Regions from separate parts of the Dorea sp. ICN-14282 genome, predicted to be linked through region 1. Evidence: predicted binding sites of a transcription regulator. Region 1 holds the regulator's gene; each other region holds the start of a gene.
The links. The regulator HrcA, encoded in region 1, represses chaperone genes, less so after heat shock. The targets are predictions, from matches to a motif close to TGTTAGCACTCNNNNNNNNNGAGTGCTAACA.
Positions count from the first base shown of each region.

Region 2: WKT00_RS04810 (co-chaperone GroES) is a predicted target of HrcA. The motif match lies at 1,460-1,490, and genes of this name have one in related genera.
Region 3: WKT00_RS08875 (Hsp20/alpha crystallin family protein) is a predicted target of HrcA. The motif match lies at 1,644-1,674, and genes of this name have one in related genera.
Region 4: htpG (molecular chaperone HtpG) is a predicted target of HrcA. The motif match lies at 2,029-2,059, and genes of this name have one in related genera.

Region 1 covers NZ_JBBKBH010000001.1:186,799-191,376, reverse strand. The annotation lists gene dnaK (molecular chaperone DnaK) at 1-1,350, opposite strand, end outside; gene grpE (nucleotide exchange factor GrpE) at 1,404-2,033, opposite strand; gene hrcA (heat-inducible transcriptional repressor HrcA) at 2,085-3,128, opposite strand; gene WKT00_RS00865 (hypothetical protein) at 3,351-3,644, opposite strand; gene WKT00_RS00860 (ABC transporter ATP-binding protein) at 3,849-4,578, shown strand, end outside.
Region 2 covers NZ_JBBKBH010000001.1:1,029,168-1,033,745, forward strand. The annotation lists gene groL (chaperonin GroEL) at 1-1,081, opposite strand, end outside; gene WKT00_RS04810 (co-chaperone GroES) at 1,143-1,427, opposite strand; gene WKT00_RS04815 (hypothetical protein) at 1,544-1,855, opposite strand; gene codY (GTP-sensing pleiotropic transcriptional regulator CodY) at 1,875-2,657, opposite strand; gene topA (type I DNA topoisomerase) at 2,738-4,578, opposite strand, start outside.
Region 3 covers NZ_JBBKBH010000003.1:59,026-63,603, forward strand. The annotation lists RNA gene ssrA (transfer-messenger RNA) at 167-517, opposite strand; gene WKT00_RS08870 (DnaJ C-terminal domain-containing protein) at 689-1,618, shown strand; gene WKT00_RS08875 (Hsp20/alpha crystallin family protein) at 1,746-2,171, shown strand; gene WKT00_RS08880 (hypothetical protein) at 2,306-2,542, opposite strand; gene smpB (SsrA-binding protein SmpB) at 2,603-3,073, opposite strand; gene rnr (ribonuclease R) at 3,060-4,578, opposite strand, start outside.
Region 4 covers NZ_JBBKBH010000002.1:78,225-82,802, reverse strand. The annotation lists gene WKT00_RS05660 (FtsX-like permease family protein) at 1-1,996, shown strand, start outside; gene htpG (molecular chaperone HtpG) at 2,151-4,208, shown strand; gene WKT00_RS05650 (response regulator transcription factor) at 4,370-4,578, shown strand, end outside.

The sequences.
Region 1 (4,578 bases):
ATCGAAGGTTACTTCGATCTGCGGTACTCCACGTGGAGCTGGTGCAATTCCATCCAGTCTGAACTGTCCGAGGGACTTGTTGTCTCTTGCGAACTGTCTCTCACCCTGTACTACGTTGATATCTACTGCTGTCTGATTATCAGCTGCCGTAGAGAAGATCTGGCTCTTCTTTGTCGGAATTGTTGTATTTCTTTCAATCAATCTTGTAGCAACACCGCCCATTGTCTCAATAGACAGAGAAAGTGGTGTAACATCAAGAAGAAGGATATCGCCTGCTCCTGCATCTCCTGCCAGTTTTCCTCCCTGAACAGATGCTCCAAGAGCCACACACTCGTCTGGATTCAGAGACTTACTTGGCTCTTTTCCAGTAAGACGTTTTACTTCTTCCTGTACTGCCGGAATACGTGTAGATCCTCCAACCAAAAGTACCTGACCAAGCTCGGAAGCTGTAATTCCAGCATCAGAAAGCGCTCTTGTTACAGGCTCAGATGTCTTTAATACCAGATCATGTGTCAGTTCATCAAATTTTGCTCTCGTAAGGTTCATATCAAAATGTTTTGGACCTTCTGCTGTTGCAGTGATGAATGGAAGGTTAATGTTCGTTGTAGTTGCGGAAGAAAGTTCTTTTTTCGCTTTCTCTGCTGCTTCTCTTAATCTCTGAAGAGCCATCTTATCAGTAGACAAGTCTACACCTTCCTGTTTTTTAAACTCTGCGATCATGTAATCTGTAATCTTCTGGTCAAAGTCATCTCCACCAAGTTTGTTATTACCTGCTGTAGATAATACTTCGATAACACCATCTCCAATTTCGATAACAGATACGTCGAAGGTACCTCCACCCAAGTCGTATACCATGATCTTCTGCTCTTTCTCATTATCCAGTCCATATGCAAGCGCTGCTGCTGTAGGCTCATTGATGATACGCTTTACATCAAGACCTGCGATCTTACCTGCATCCTTGGTTGCCTGACGCTGAGCGTCGTTAAAGTAAGCCGGTACTGTAATAACTGCTTCTGTTACTTTCTCTCCCAAGTAAGCTTCTGCATCTGCCTTTAACTTCTGAAGTGTCATTGCAGAAATTTCCTGTGGGGAATATTTCTTATCATCAATTGTTACTCTGAAATCAGAACCCATCTCTCTTTTAATAGAAGAAATGGTTCTCTCTGCGTTCGTAACTGCCTGACGTTTTGCAGGCTCTCCTACTAGACGCTCTCCGGTCTTTGTAAATGCTACAACAGATGGTGTCGTTCTTGCACCTTCTGTATTTGCGATTACGGTCGGCTGTCCACCTTCCATAACGGCTACACAACTATTTGTGGTTCCTAAGTCAATACCTATGATTTTACCCATGATGTTTTCCTCCTATTTTATACTATTGTTCCATATACTACTGTTTTGGAAATTTAGTTTGCTACCTTTACCATACTGTGTCTCACAATAGAGTCACGGTAGGCGTACCCTTTCTGGAACTCCTCTGTGACAATATTCTCACCAAAGTTCTCGTCTTCCACGTGCATCACTGCATTGTGAAATTCCGGGTCAAATTCTTTCCCGACTGCCTCGATCGGTTTTACTCCAACCTCTTCCAATGTCGTCATCAGCTGTTTATACACCATCTCCATTCCCTGAACGAAAGGATTTTCCTTTTCCTCTTCCCCGACTGCACCCAGTCCGCGTTCAAAGTTATCAACGACTGGAAGGATCTTATCTATGATATCTTTCGCACCTACTTCGTACATATGAGATTTTTCTTTCTCCGTACGCTTGCGGAAGTTATCAAACTCTGCCATCTGACGGGTAAGTCGATCCGTCAGTTCCTCGATCTTCTCATCTTTTTTATCTTTCTTATTCTTTTTGCCAAACAGTTTTTTGCCGGACTCTTTGGAATCTTCCGTCTCTTTTTGGCCTTCTTCGGTATCTTCGGTATTTTCTGCGTCTTCAGAAGCAACTTCATCTGCCGCTTTCTCATCCTCGGAAGGAGCTCCTGACGCTTCGGCTGCTTTTTTTGCTTCTTCCACAGCTTCTTTTACCATTTCCTCCTGGCTTTTTTCCTGATTGTTTTCCAAGGGTACATCCACCTTTCTTTATTCTTTCTTATGAAACATCTGATCCAGTTCATTCTGAAGACGCTTCATAGACTTTAATACATGTTCATAATCCATTCGCTTCGGCCCGATAATTCCGATGGTTCCCTTCATGCCGTCTCCCAGTTCATAGGTTGCGGTCACTACGCTGCAGTCTTTCATGGTCTGAACCGGCGTCTCATTTCCGATATAAACCTGAATTCCTGTATTGTCCTCCTGCGAAAGGGTCTGTGTTACCAGCTCTGTAAGCTGCTGTTTTTCCTCAAATGCACTGATGATCTCCTGGGCGCTCTGCTTATCGGAAAGCTCCGGATATTTGAAAATATTCGTCGCGCCGCTGGTGTAAATCTGCATATCTTCATCAACCTGTATCGCGTCTGCCACTGCATCAAGTACATTTCCAACCACCTCACTGTGAATACCGGCCTGTTCCTTTAATCTGGCAATCAAACCCAGATTAATCTCTTCAATCGGCATCCCGGTCAGTGTTGTATTCAGAAGCATATTCAGCTTTAACAGGTTTTCATTGCTGATTGGCTCTGCAATATTAATAATCTTATTCTTAATCACATTGCCGTCCAGCACGATGACCGCAATCACCTGCTCTGCATCCACCATGGAAAGCTGGATGAATTTCAGCTTGTTGGCATTGACCATCGGTGTTGATACCATAGTCGCATAATTCGTACTGTTAGCCAGCACACGCGCCGCCTGCTTTAACAGCTGTTCCATCTTGTCTACCTTCTGGAGCATCTGCTCCTGCATCTCGCTAAGCTCCTGTTCTTTCTCCTGCATCAGCATATCAACATACAACCGATAGCCCTTGTCCGAAGGGATACGTCCCGCCGACGTATGAGGCTGAATGATATATCCCATCTCTTCTAAGTCGGCCATCTCATTACGGATCGTTGCAGAACTCAAATTCAAATCTGTATACTTGGAGATCGTTCTGGAACCAACCGGCTCTCCGGTCTCTAAATAAGTCTGAATAATCGCATGAAGAATCTTTAACTTCCGATCGCCAAGACTTTGTTCTGATACCATCAATCCTCCTCCTTTCGGCTTTTGTAGGTTATTAGCACTCTTTTATTTTGAGTGCTAACATCTTTCGATTATTAATGTAGCACTACGTTTTTCATTTGTCAACCGTGTTTATACAAATTTTATCAATTTAACCCACCATTTAAATGCTATCCGTCTTTGTCTTTCTATAAAAAAGACCCTGTACCTTTTTCTCAGATACAGAGCCTTCTCTTTTCTTATTTTTTAGCTTAATTCTACCTTCTGTGCCTCTTCTGATTTAAACTCATTCTCAAGATCGTAGATATTATGACCTGTGGACTCTCCTAATACTTTGCCTTCCAGAGAATAGCAGCGAATAAATCTTTTCACATCGATACTGGACCAATGTTCCACATCCCATGTAAGATATCCGTCTTCATCAGACTTTTTCTCCTTCAAATAGAGATCCACCTGACGGCCGTTTCTCATCAGCTCAATCAGTCCCTTTGTCCCCTCTACTTCCACTTCTTCTTTGTTTACCGTATCGTATACTTTCATTTGGGTTCCCTCCTGTAACACGCATTCTAGGCCGGATTCACTTCCGCCTCGTTCTTCTGTGTCTCATTATACCCCTTTGCCGCGCAAAAGGAAAGTCTGAAATCACTTTCCTCTGCCCAAATTTCCTCTTGACAAATAAATCTTCCAGTTATATGATTGTATCAACTAAATAATACAACAGAACAATAATACAGGAGGTAACCTATGAGTGTTATTTTAAGAACGAATCATCTGACCAAGCGCTATGGTCACCGAACCGTTGTAGACAATCTGTCCATGACGATACACGAAGGAGATATTTATGGTTTTATCGGGAAGAACGGAGCCGGAAAGACAACTTTAATCCGTATGATTACCGGTCTTGCCGCTCCAAGCGACGGTAACCTTCTTCTATTTGGCAGTTCTAATCTTCTGGAAGGAAGAAAGCAGATTGGAACCGTCATCGAATCACCTGCGCTCTATCCGGGCATGACTGCCAGAGAGAATCTAATCACCCAATGCAAACTGCAGGGGGTAACAGATGAATCCCAGGCTGATTCCATCCTGACTTTAATCGGACTTTCGGATACCGGCAAAAAAAAGGTCAAAGATTTCTCACTGGGAATGCGTCAGCGCCTTGCCATCGGTCTTTCTCTCGTCGGCAACCCGAAGCTCCTTGTACTGGATGAACCAATTAACGGACTGGATCCGGAAGGCATCAAAGAAATCCGTGATCTGATCTTAAAGCTCAATCACGACCGCAACATCACTGTACTGATCTCTTCTCACATTTTAGGGGAGTTATCAAGACTTGCTACCCGCTACGGCATCATACACCGTGGACGTCTGATTGAAGAATTTACAGAAACCCAGCTCTTTGAACGCTGCCATACCAAGGACGGCAAAGCAGAGATGGATTTGGAAGAATACTTTTTAAATGCAATTGGAGGAAAAT
Region 2 (4,578 bases), 840 kb from region 1:
CTCTGTCAAAATCAGATGTTGTCTCCTCAATCTGTGCTTTAATCTGAGCTACACGGTCAGAAATCTCTTTCTTGTCTCCCATACCGTCTACAATGACCGTATTTTCTTTCTGAACCTTCACAGATTTTGCACGTCCAAGCTGATCCAGTGTTGTCTCTTTTAAATCCATTCCCAATTCATCAGATACTACCTGACCACCTGTTAAAATTGCGATATCTTTCAGCATTTCTTTTCTTCTGTCACCGTATCCAGGAGCTTTTACAGCCACTACATTAAATGTTCCGCGCAGTTTATTCACGATCAGAGTAGTCAGCGCCTCTCCCTCGACATCCTCTGCAATGATCAGAAGTTTTGCACCTGACTGTACTACCTGCTCTAACAGAGGCAGAATTTCCTGAATATTGGAAATTTTCTTATCTGTAATCAAAATGTATGGATCATCCAAAACCGCTTCCATCTTATCCATGTCAGTAGCCATATATGCAGATACATATCCGCGGTCAAACTGCATACCTTCTACCAGATCCAGTTCCGTCTTCATCGTCTTGGACTCTTCAATTGTAATAACACCGTCGTTAGATACTTTTTCCATTGCATCTGCAACCATTTCTCCAACTTCTACGTCTCCTGCTGAAATTGCAGCAACCTTTGCGATCTGATCTTTTCCATTTACTTTACTGGACATTCCCGCAATTGCCTCTACTGCTTTTTCTGTTGCCTTTCTCATACCCTTGCGAAGAATGATCGGATTCGCTCCTGCTGCTAGGTTCTTCATTCCTTCATGTACCATAGACTGTGCCAAAACTGTTGCGGTTGTTGTTCCGTCACCTGCCACATCGTTGGTCTTAGATGCCACTTCTTTGATCAGCTGAGCACCCATATTTTCAAATGCATCTTCCAACTCAATTTCTTTTGCAATTGTCACACCATCATTGGTGATCAAAGGAGCTCCGAAAGATTTATCAAGAACCACATTACGTCCCTTTGGTCCAAGCGTTACTCTTACTGTATCTGCAAGCTGATTGACTCCAGCTTCCAACGCACTTCTTGCCTCTGCCCCATATTTAATTTCTTTTGCCATGATAATCTGCCTCCTAACTATATTCTATCCAATCTGCTACTCTTTTCCCGAAATCTTTCTTCTATTCGCATACTGCCAAGATATCATCCTGTTTTACGATAATGTATTCTTCGTCTTCAATTTCAACGGTCGTTCCTGCATATTTAGAATAAATAACGGTCTGGCCTTCTGTCACGTTCATCTTTACTTCTTTGCCATCAACTGTTCCACCTGGGCCAACAGCTACTACTTCTGCCTGCTGCGGTTTTTCTTTGGACTGTCCAGGAATTACAATTCCGGATTTTGTAGTCTCTTCTGCTACTAACTGTTTCAATACGACTCTGTCTCCCAATGGTACTAATTTCATATTTATTCCTCCTTAAATAATAACCTCTGGATTATTAGCACTCACAAAAAGAGAGTGCTAAAAGATTCTAGATATAAAATAGCACTCTCTCTGTATTTTGTCAACAGACTTTCTATTTAGTTTACAAGATTTTTATAAAATCCATTTTTGACATGAACTCTTATGACATTGCCCAATTTGTTCCAATACCGTTCTTCAATAACTCCCACACAGGAAACCTCTCCTTCCTGTGTATGAATCCTGCATTCATAGATCCCGTCCAGAGAAAATACCGGAAGCTTTGCCTCCCCTGACAATAAATATATGTCTTCTTCCTCTGGATTATACGTGATTACACTACAATAATAGGTCGTTTCATCATAATAGCCATCTTTCAGAATCATCCGCTGCATCCGGACTTCTGCCTGGCACTCTTCATACATAGCCATCTTTCCTTCTCTGCGCTCTTTACTTTATGCGTTCTGCCTTAATATGCTCCAGTTCGGTAAACACGTAATCGTTTACGACCTTAATATAAGTTCCCTTCATACCAGAAGAACGGGACTCAATTACGCCAGCACTTTCAAATTTACGCAGTGCATTTACAATCACAGACCTTGTAATTCCTACCCTGTCTGCGATCTTACTTGCCACCAGAATTCCCTCTGTTCCATCCAACTCATCAAAAATATGGATGATTGCTTCCAATTCCGAATAGGACAAAGTACTAATTGCAGACTGAACAATATGCTCTTTTCTTGTCTCCTCTGCACTTTCTTCATTAACGGAGCGAAGCATTTCCAAACCGACAACCGTCGTTCCGTACTCGCTTAAGATAATATCATCAATCTCATACATCTCTCCGGATTTATAAAGGAACAGGGTTCCAAGACGTTCTCCCGCAATATCAATCGGCGTAATAATGGCCTGATATCCCCGCACTGCATCCGCTGAAAATCCGAGTGTTTCAAGATTGACATTTTCTTTTGTGGAGAGAATACTAAGAAGACGCTCATTCAGCATCTCATCAATATGTTTTCCCACTTCCCGCTCAATTAACTCTGTAATGTACGGCACATCGCTGCACTTGCTGCCGCCAAGCACTTTTCCTTTCTTACTAACCACCAGCACATTAGAGTTCAAAATCTCTGTCAGCACCTCGCAGATATCATTGAACACAACCTTGCTGGAATTGTTATTGTGCAGTAATTTGTTGATTTTTCTTGTTTTGTCTAATAATTGCACGCTCATTGAAATTCCTCCATTCTTGAATGTTATATTAACATATAATTCATCAACATTCAATGAATTTTCAAAATATTCTTTCTCTTTTATTTATTTTCTACATAACCGCACTGTTCATCTGAACACAGCAGCTTATTTCCTTTTTCTACCATGTAACTTCCACATTTTGGACACTTCTTAACAGATGGCTTCTGCCAGGACATAAATTCACATTCCGGATTATCTTCGCATCCATAGTACTTTCTACCCTTCTTCGTCTTGCGAACCACCACGTCTTTGCCACATACCGGACAAGCCACTCCGATCTTCTCCAGATATGGCTTGGTATTTCTGCACTCCGGAAATCCCGGACAGGCCAGGAACTTTCCATGGGGTCCGTACTTGATCACCATATTGCGTCCACATTGATCACAGATGACATCAGTCACCTCGTCTTCAATCTTAACTTCTTCCAGCTCTTTTTCCGCCATCTCTACTGCCTGCATCAAATCTGGATAAAAGTTCTCAATAATCGTCTTCCACTTTACCTGACCCTCGGCCACACCATCCAAAAGGCTTTCCATATTTGCGGTAAAATTCACATCTACAATACTCGGGAAGGACTGTTTCATAATATTGTTTACCACTTCGCCGATTTCCGTCAAATAAAGGTTTTTATTTTCTTTTGCCACATATCGTCTTGCGATAATGGTGGAAATCGTCGGAGCATACGTACTTGGACGTCCAATCCCCAGTTCCTCCAAAGTCTTGACAAGTGCCGCCTCCGTATAATGCGCCGGCGGTTGTGTAAAATGCTGCTTGGAATCAAAACTTTCTTTGGTGAGTTTGGAATCCATATCCAATCCCTTTAACAGAACATTTCCAGATTCCTTCTCTTCTCCCGCCTCCACATAAACCGTTCGGAAGCCTTCAAATATAATCTTGGAAGCTGCTACTGTAAACCGGTAGGAACCAGCCGCAATCTTTACGGATGTCGTCTCATATCTGGCCGGCTGCATCCGGCTTGCCAAAAAACGCTTCCATACCAGCTGATACAGGCGGAACTGATCTCTGGAAAGGGAATCCTTTACCGATGCCGGTGTTCGCGTCACATCTGTCGGACGGATCGCCTCGTGAGCATCTTGAATAATCTTCTTGCCGCTTCCACTTCTACTCTCGCCCGCCGCTACAAATTCTTCTCCATATGCTTTTCCAATATAATCACGTACACTTATCTCTGCCTCATCAGAAACACGGGTAGAATCGGTACGCAGATACGTGATCAAACCGACGGTTCCGCTTCCTTTGATATCCACACCCTCATATAACTGTTGCGCAATCCGCATCGTCTTTGCCGTCGCAAAGTTCAGCGCCTTAGACGCCTCCTGCTGCAAAGTACTGGTGGTAAATGGAAGTGGCGCCTTTTTCACGCGCTCTCCTTTTTTGATGTCTGCCACTGAATACTCTGCATTTTCTACTTCCTTCAAAATCTGATCCAGCTGCTCTTTAGAACTAATAACCACCTTTTCTTTTTCAGTTCCATAAAATTTGGCATTTAAAAGCTTACGCTCCCCTTCTACTTTCAGATTCACATCCAAAGACCAATATTCTTCTGGTATAAATGCATTGATTTCTTCTTCTCTGTCTGCAATAATCCGAAGTGCCACCGACTGCACACGACCGGCACTTAATCCTCTCTTTACTTTTGCCCACAGAAGAGGACTAATCTTGTAACCCACAATCCTATCCAGCACACGTCTTGCCTGCTGCGCATCTACCAGATCCATATCAATTTCACGCGGATTCTTCAAAGACGCCTTCACTGCATTCTTAGTAATCTCATTAAAACTGATCCGATAAACTTTTTTATCCTCCAGTTTCAACGCTTTACACAAATGCCAGGAAATCGCCTCTCCTTCTCGGTCCGGGTCAGTTGCAAGATAGATCT
Region 3 (4,578 bases), on a different contig from region 1:
AGATGAAAGCTGCAAGATTTTCATTTCCCGATGTCATTCGTCTGCTGGAAACACCGAACATTAAAATCGAATAAATATCTGTAAAGATCCTGTCCTTTCAGATTCGCAGACAAAAAGAACGCTGTAAACCTTCTGTTTACAGCGTTCTTTAACTTCTTCCATTCAGAAATGGACCTGGCGGGAGTTGAACCCGCGTCCGAAAGCCCATCCACCAGAGCATCTCCCATCACAGTCGCTATATTAACATTCCCTCCATCCGTCACCTAACGACAGGTTACGGATTTCAGTAGCTTCATAAATTCTTCCATCCTCTCAAAGCTTTGAGAACGAAGTGCTCCGCCTGTTTGAAGCCGGTAACCCGAACAGCGGATAATCCGGGGCCGACTGCGGCCTAATTAGGCTGCGTACGCTAATTCTCTATTGTCTGCGTTTATATTTAATTGAAACTTTTAACGTAGTGTCCCGCTACGGATGGCTTCTCCAACTTCCAGACCCCCGTCGAAACCAGTACAAGCCCTGAATCTCTTTTTCAAGGGTAACTCCTATTATAGGAATGCCTGCCACCTTTGTCAAGTTATCCGTCTATTTTTTCTTCTTCTCTTGACTCCTATTTTTCCAAGTGTTATATTTCTTATAGAACAGTTATTACAATTTAAAAACAAAGATTTACTGCTAGGAGGTGAGCTCTATGTCACAAAAAGAAGATTATTATAATACACTTGGAATTTCAAAGACTGCTGATGATGCAACTATCAAAAAAGCGTATCGACGGTTGGCCAAGCAGTACCACCCGGATACCAATGCTGGGAACACAAGGGCTGAACAAAAATTTAAAGAGATAACCGAGGCCTATTCCATCTTAAGCGATCCCGAAAAAAGGAAGCTCTACGATCAATTCGGTCACGCTGCCTTCGATGGAAACTCATCCACCGAACAAGCGAACAGCTCCGGGAACAACGGTTTCTACGAATATCATTTTGAAAATGGAAATATGGATGATATCTTCGGAGACATCTTTGGCAATTTCTTCTACCAGAAGAGGCAACAGAACGGTCGAGCCTTCGCCAGAAAGGGGGCTGATATTCAGGCCAACCTTCACATAACCTTTGAAGAAGCTGCATTTGGCGGTGACAAAATCATTACACTTACCGATGATAATAGTCAAGCTCAATCACTGAAGGTTCATATCCCTGCCGGAATCGACACCGGAAATACCATCCGGCTTCGTGGAAAAGGCTCCCTTGGAACCGGCGGAGATGAAAATGGCGATCTGCTTCTTCATATAACCGCGGGCTCCAAATCTGGCTATGAGCGAAAGGGAACGGACCTCTACACAACGCTCCAGATCCCCTACACTACCGCAGTCTTCGGCGGAGAAGCAAGGGTACAGACCATCCATGGCGACGTGATCTGTAAAATTCATGCGGGTATTCAGTCCGGCTGCCAGATCCGCCTAAAAGGAAAAGGTATCGTCTCTATGAAGAATCCTTCTATCCTCGGAGATCAGTACGTCACCGTGCAAATTCAGGTGCCAAAATACCTGACGCCGGAAGCCAGACAGAAGCTCAAAGAATATGAACAGCTCTGTCATCAAAGCCATCACGGAAATGCCGCCTGACCCGCGGCATAAAAAAATTTTTATTTTTTAGCACTCACGTGTTGACTTTGCTAACAATAAGTGTTATATAATATATATAACAAATAAAACAATTCACATAGATACATTTTTTAAGGAGGAATGACTTATGTTACTTGCAAACAGAGGATTTAATAATTTATTTGATGACATGTTCAACGACCCGTTCTTCACACGTTCTTACGACCGTTCATCTTCCCAGATTATGAAGACGGATATCCACGAAAAGGATAGAAACTACCTGGTAGAGATGGAACTTCCAGGATATAACAAAGCTGATATCAAAGCAGACTTAAAGGATGGTTACCTAACGATCACTGCTCACAAGAATGAGACCAAAGAAGAAAAGGACAGCAAAGGAAACTGCGTACACAAAGAACGCTATACCGGCACTTGCAACAGAAGCTTCTATGTAGGCGATGATTTAACCCAGGAAGATATCAAGGCCTCTTTCTCAGACGGAGTTTTAAAGCTTTGTTTCCCGAAAGAAGTTGAAAAACAGGAAGAACAGCCAAAGCTGATTACCATTGAGTAATCTTCACCATAACGGGATTTGACTCCCATTCTACTATCGGGGGAGAATTCTCCCCCTTCCTTATACAGACATAAAATCACAAAAGGACCTCTCTATATGAGAAGTCCTTCTTCTATGTCTTTTGACCGAGCTTTCTAATCTTCAAGCCCCAGTATTTCTGCCAAAACCTCTATGATAATCTCATTAGTACAGGATTTCACATACCCCATCATATGAAGGGAAATCTCATCCTGCTTCTGAGCCTCTGTCAGGGATTCATCATGCTTCGTCTGATCAATCAGCTGAATCAACTGAGGCGTCAATTCCTCATAAATCTCCACAGTAGTCTGTGTAACCAACTTCCTTAATTCCTCTTTTTTTACAGGTACCATATGTATCTCCTTTCCACAGCCCTTTCAACATTCCAACCGTATTCTTACTTCTTCCATCGCTTATACACTTAAGTTTCTTACTTTAAAGTCCCTCTGCGCCTCTCGTTTCTGATCCTTCTTCGCAATATCCTGGCGCTTATCATATAACTTCTTTCCTTTTGCGAGACCAATCTCTACCTTCACCAAGCTTCCTTTAAAATACACCTTCAAAGGGACGATTGCCATTCCCTTTTCCTTCGTCTTGCCGATCAGTTTATTGATCTCCTGCTTATGCAGAAGAAGTTTTCTGACCCGCAGAGGGTCTTTGTTGAAAATATTTCCTTTTTCGTATGGGCTGATATGCATTCCATAAATGTACACTTCTCCATTCTCTACACGGATAAAGGACTCCTTGATACTGCATTTCCCCATACGAAGAGATTTTACCTCTGTCCCGCTAAGGGCAATGCCCGTCTCATAGGTATCAAGAATAAAATAATCATGGTACGCTTTCTTATTATTTGCTATCATTTTCCCATTACTCTTTGCCATCTTCCTCTTCCCCTTCCTCTGCAATCTCAAAATCAATCGTGCGAAGCAGCCGATCTGCGCCAGTTACCTGTATCCAAATTCTTTGCCCCAGCTTATATACTTTATTCGTATGTGCTCCTATCAGTTCATATCGATTTTCATCATACTCATAATGATCATCCCGCATATTTGCCACATGCACCAGTCCCTCTACCGTATTGGGCAGCTCTACATACATCCCCCACTTGGTAATGCTAGAGATAACCCCCTCGAAGATCTCGCCTAAATGCTGCTGCATATATTCTACTTTTTTCAGCTTCACCGTCTCTCTTTCTGCCTCTTCTGCGCGCCTCTCCATCTCGCTTGCGTGCTTCGTCACCTCCGGCAGAATCTTATCATAGTGCACAATCTTTTCTTCCTGCATCCTTCCCCGAATATTATCTTTAATAATTCGATGAATCTGAAGATCCGGATATCTTCTGATTGGGGAAGTAAAATGCGTATAATACGCCGCTGCAAGCCCAAAGTGTCCGCTGTTCTCCGGCGTATACTTTGCCTGCTTCATAGACCGAAGCGCCAGTCTACTGATCATCGCTTCCTGTGGGCTTCCTTCTACTTTTGCAAGGAGTTTCTGGATCTCTTTCGGACGCACCTCATTCGCTCCCACATGCATAGAATAGCCAAAGTTATTGATAAATGTCGCCAGCGTACGGATTTTTTCTTCGTCCGGAGCCTCATGGGTACGGTAGACAAACGGCAGTTCCTGCCAGTAATAATCCTCCGCCACCGTCTCATTTGCAAGCAGCATAAAATCTTCAATCATCCGTGTTGCCACATTGCGTTCATAGGGTTGAAGCTCCAGCGGACGTCCCTTCTCATCCAGAATCATCTTCGTCTCCGGAAAATCAAAATCGATGGATCCCCTTATTCTTCGGTGCTCCCGTAAAATCTTCGACAGTCGGCTCATTTCCTCGAACATCGGCACCAGTTCCTGATACTTCTTCGTCTCCTTTGGATCATGATCTTCCAGAATCTTCTTCACACTGGTATAAGACATTCTCTGATCTACCCGGATCACCGTCTCGGCAATCTCATGGTCCACCACCCGCCCTTTCTCATCAATCTTCATAATACAACTAAGCGCCAGACGATCCTCTCCCTGATTCAGAGAACAAATTCCATTGGACAGCGTATGCGGAAGCATAGGAATAACCCGATCCACCAGATACACACTGGTTCCTCGCTTGAATGCTTCCCGATCCAACGCGCTGTTTTCCTGTACATAATTGGTGACATCGGCAATATGAACGCCCAGTATATAACAGTCTCCTTCTCTTGCAATAGAAACTGCATCGTCCAAATCCTTGGCATCCTCCCCATCAATGGTAACCATCTGCCAATCTCTAAGATCCTGTCTTCCTTGTCTATCAGCTTCTGATACCGGTTTTGCGACGCGCTCTGCCTGATTTAAAACCTTCTCCGGAAACTCCAGCGGCAGATCATACCCTTTTACAATGGAGAGAATA
Region 4 (4,578 bases), on a different contig from region 1:
GCAGCAGGAATTAGACGCGGCGTCGGCGCAGCTTGCAGGAGTGAAAGCGGCATTGGATGCATCGCAGGCTCAGCTTGCGACGGCGTACAGTCAGATTCAATCCGGCCAGAGTCAGATTCAGGCGGGATATGCAGAGCTTGGAAGTAAGGAAAAGGAACTGGCATCTGGGGAGACAGAGCTTTTGGCGTCTCAGGAAGAGCTTTCGGAAGCGAAGAGAAAAGCGGAGGAAGGGCGCATAAAGGCAGAGGAAGAGCTTGCAGAAGGGGAACAAAAGATTGCTGATTCAGAGGCGGAAGTTCAGAAGATTGAACTTCCTAAATGGTATCTTACCGATCGCAGTTCCCTTCCGGAATTCGCAGGATATGGGGAGAATGCAGACAGAATGCGGGCGATCGGAAAGGTGTTTCCGGTGATCTTCTTTTTGGTGGCAGCGCTGATAAGCTTGACTAGTATGACTCGTATGGTGGAAGAACAGAGAACGCAGATCGGAACCATGAAGGCACTGGGATATGGGAAATTTACGATTGCGTCTAAGTATTTGGGTTATGCTCTGCTGGCATCAGCAGGAGGAAGTGTGATCGGTGTTCTCGTAGGAGAGAAGGTTCTTCCTTATATCATTATCTATGCCTATGGAATTATGTATCACCATATTCCGGAAATATTAGTACCGTATCATGTGGGATATGCGTTGGCGGCCTCCTTTGTGGCAATTGCGTGTACGTTAGGAGCGACAATGTTGTCTTGTTATCGGGAAATGGGAGCGCAGCCAGCAGTGCTGATGCGTCCGCCGGCGCCTAAGAACGGGAAAAGGGTGCTGTTAGAGAGAGTTGGATTTATCTGGAAACATTTAAGCTTCATCTGGAAATCAACAGTACGCAACTTGATGCGATATAAAAAGCGGTTCTTTATGACGATTTTTGGAATTGGCGGCTGTATGGCGCTGATGCTGGTTGGATTTGGACTTCGAGATTCCATTTTTGAGATTGCAGACCTTCAGTATGCACAGATTCAGACCTATGACGGAAGTATTTTCCCGGAAGAAGATTTGACAGAAGCAGAAGAAGCCGAACTGGAGAAGTCCCTTTCCAAAGACCCGGATGTCAGTCGTTTTATGAACGCAACAATGATGAATGTAACACTGAAGCATGGTGAGAAAGAACGAGATGCGTACCAGTGTGTATTTGCGGATCCGGGAGAGGTAGAGAAATACGTGAATTTCCGAGATCGGAGAACGAAGAAAGCTTATGAATTGACGGACGAAGGCGTAATTTTAAGTGAAAAAACGGCGAAGCTTCTTAACGTGGAAGCGGGTCAAAAGATCGAGATTAAGGATGAGGCGGCAGGAAATCCCAAAGTGAAGGTAACGGCCATCTGTGAAAACTATATGGGACATTATATTTACTTTACGCCTGCATGCTATGAGAAGGTCTATGGAAGAATCCCTGAGTATAACTGCCTGTTGTTCGCGGCAAAGGATTCCTGTACAAAAGAGGAGCTTGAGAAGGCGGGCGAGGATATCTTAGCAAGGGATGAGGTACTTAGTGTCAGCTATATGCATGAGATTGAGAAGCAGTTAAATGAGATGTTAAAGAGCTTGAATCTGGTGATTGTGGTGCTCATTATTTCAGCGGGAATGCTGGCCTTTGTGGTGCTCTATAATCTGAACAATATTAATATAGCAGAGCGGCAGAGAGAACTGGCGACACTGAAGGTTTTGGGCTTTTATGATAAGGAAGTTGGTGCATATGTATACCGGGAGAATATTCTGCTGACTTTCATCGGTGCGCTGGTAGGAGCTGGACTTGGAAGGATTCTGCATCTTTTCATTATTCAGACGGTAGAGGTAGATGCAGCAATGTTTGGAAGAAATATCAATCCGCCGAGTTATTTGTACAGTTTGTTGTTTACCATTGCATTTTCGTTGATTGTAAATGGAGTCATGTACTTTAAGCTGAAGAAGATTGATATGGTAGAGTCCTTAAAGAGCATCGAATAGAGTTTATAAAAATTTTATAGTTTTCATTCAATTATTAGCACTCTTTGATAAAGAGTGCTAATTTTGTGTTGACTTTTAGGCGGACGCGTATTATCATATCCATTAGATAAAAAGGCGGAAGGTTCGCCTTAATATAAAAATAGGAGTGATAAATATGGCAGCAAAAAAGGGTAGTTTATCAATCAGTAGCGAGAATATATTTCCAATTATTAAGAAATGGGTGTATTCCGATCATGACATCTTTATTCGTGAGATGATTTCCAATGGATGTGATGCGATTACCAAGTTGAAGAAACTGGATATGATGGGAGAGTATCAGATTCCGGACGATTATAAAGCATCCATTCAGGTTGTAGTAAATCCGGAAGAAAAGACATTGAAATTTATTGATACCGGATTGGGAATGACTGCGGATGAGGTTGAAGAATATATTACACAGATTGCATTTTCCGGCGCAACACAGTTTTTGGAGAAATATAAAGATAAAACAACAGAAGACGATATGATCGGTCACTTTGGACTGGGATTCTACTCTGCATTTATGGTAGCAGATGAGGTTCATATTGACACCCTGTCTTATAAAGATGGAGCGACAGCGGTACACTGGGTCAGCAACGGGGGTACCGAGTATGAGATGGAGGATGGAACCAAAGAAGGGGTAGGTACGGAGATTACCCTGTATCTGAATGAGGACAGCATTGAATTTGCGAATGAATACCGTGTTCGAGAGGTATTGGAGAAATATTGTTCCTTCATGCCTGTAGAGATTTTCTTAAGTAATGCGAATGCAGAGCCGGAGTACGAGACCATCGACGAGGCAGATTTAAAAGAGGATGACGAGGTGATCGAGCACATCCACGAAGATGCCAAGATGGAAGAAAAAGAAAATGAAAATGGCGAAAAAGAGATGGTAGAAGTTTCTCCTGCCAAGGAAAAGGTGAAGATTAAGAAGCGCCCGGTATCTATCAGCGACGTTCATCCACTGTGGGCAAAACACCCGAATGAGTGCAGTGATGAAGATTATCAGGAATTCTACCGCAAGGTATTCTTAGACTACAAGGAGCCATTATTCTGGATTCATCTGAATATGGATTATCCATTTAACCTGAAGGGAATCCTGTACTTCCCAAGAATCAACACAGAATATGATTCCATTGAGGGAACGATCAAATTATATAACAATCAAGTATTTATCGCAGACAATATTAAGGAAGTGATTCCTGAGTTCCTGATGGTATTAAAGGGTGTCATTGACTGTCCGGATCTTCCATTGAACGTATCAAGAAGTGCGCTTCAGAACGATGGATTTGTGACAAAGATTGCAGATTATATTGCAAAGAAAGTTTCCGATAAATTGTCTGGTATGTGTAAGACCAAACGGGAAGAATATGAGAAATATTGGGATAATATCAGTCCATTCATCAAATTCGGCTGCTTAAAAGATGAAAAGTTTTGCGATAAGATGAAAGATGCAATCCTGTTCAAGAATTTGGATTCTAAGTATCTGACGCTGAAAGACTGTATCGAGGAAAATGGCGGAGAAACCGTAGAGCCAAATGATCATCAGGGTGAAAATGCCGAGAATCCAGATGATAATAAGGTGGAAGAGATCAAGACTACGATCTATTATGTTACGGATGAGGTTCAGCAGAGCCAGTATATTAACCTGTTCCGTAACCAGAGCAAGGACGCAGTGATCTTGAATCATAACATTGATTCTGCATTTATTACCCAGTTAGAGCAGAGAAATCCAACGGTTCGTTTCCAGAGAATTGATGCCGATGTAACGGGAGATGTTAAGGAAGAGATCAGTGAGGAAGAAAAGGAAGCATTCAAGAAGACATCTGACAGCCTGATTGAGATCTTCCGCAAAGAGCTTGGCAATGACAAGCTGGATGTAAAGATTGAGAAGCTGAAAGATGACAGCGTGGCATCCATGATTACCCTGTCTGAGCAGAGCCGCCGTATGCAGGAAATGATGAAGATGTATGGCATGGCAGGAATGGATATGGGAATGGAGACAGCGCTGATTCTGAATGCAAATCATCCACTGGTACAGTATGTGGCAGAGCATCAGGAGGATGAGCATGCAGGTGTGATCTGTAAACAGCTTTATGATTTGGCAATGCTTGCGCACAAACCGCTGAATCCGGACGAGATGACCGCTTTTGTAAAGAGAAGCAATGAGATTATGATGCTGCTTACAAAATAAGTTCCGTAAATTTTATAACATATAAAAATATAGCAAACGAGAGTAGCAAGAAAAGGATTTCTTGTTGCTCTCGTTTTTTTGAATTGAAAATGCCATGAGAAAGTTGTAAAGTGGAGAAAGAAAAGTAAGAAACATATCAGAACGTCAAGAGGTAGATTTTCATGCAGACCATATTACTAGTAGAAGATGATTATGAATTAAATGAAAGTATTATGTATATGCTTCGGCAGGAACGATACGAGGTGTCTTCTGCATACTCCATAAAAGAGGCGAGGGACAGATATCACGAGCAGGAGCCGGATCTTATCTTGTTGGACGTAAATCTTCCTGATGGGGAAGGCTTCACGTTTTGTAAATGGGTGAAGGAAAA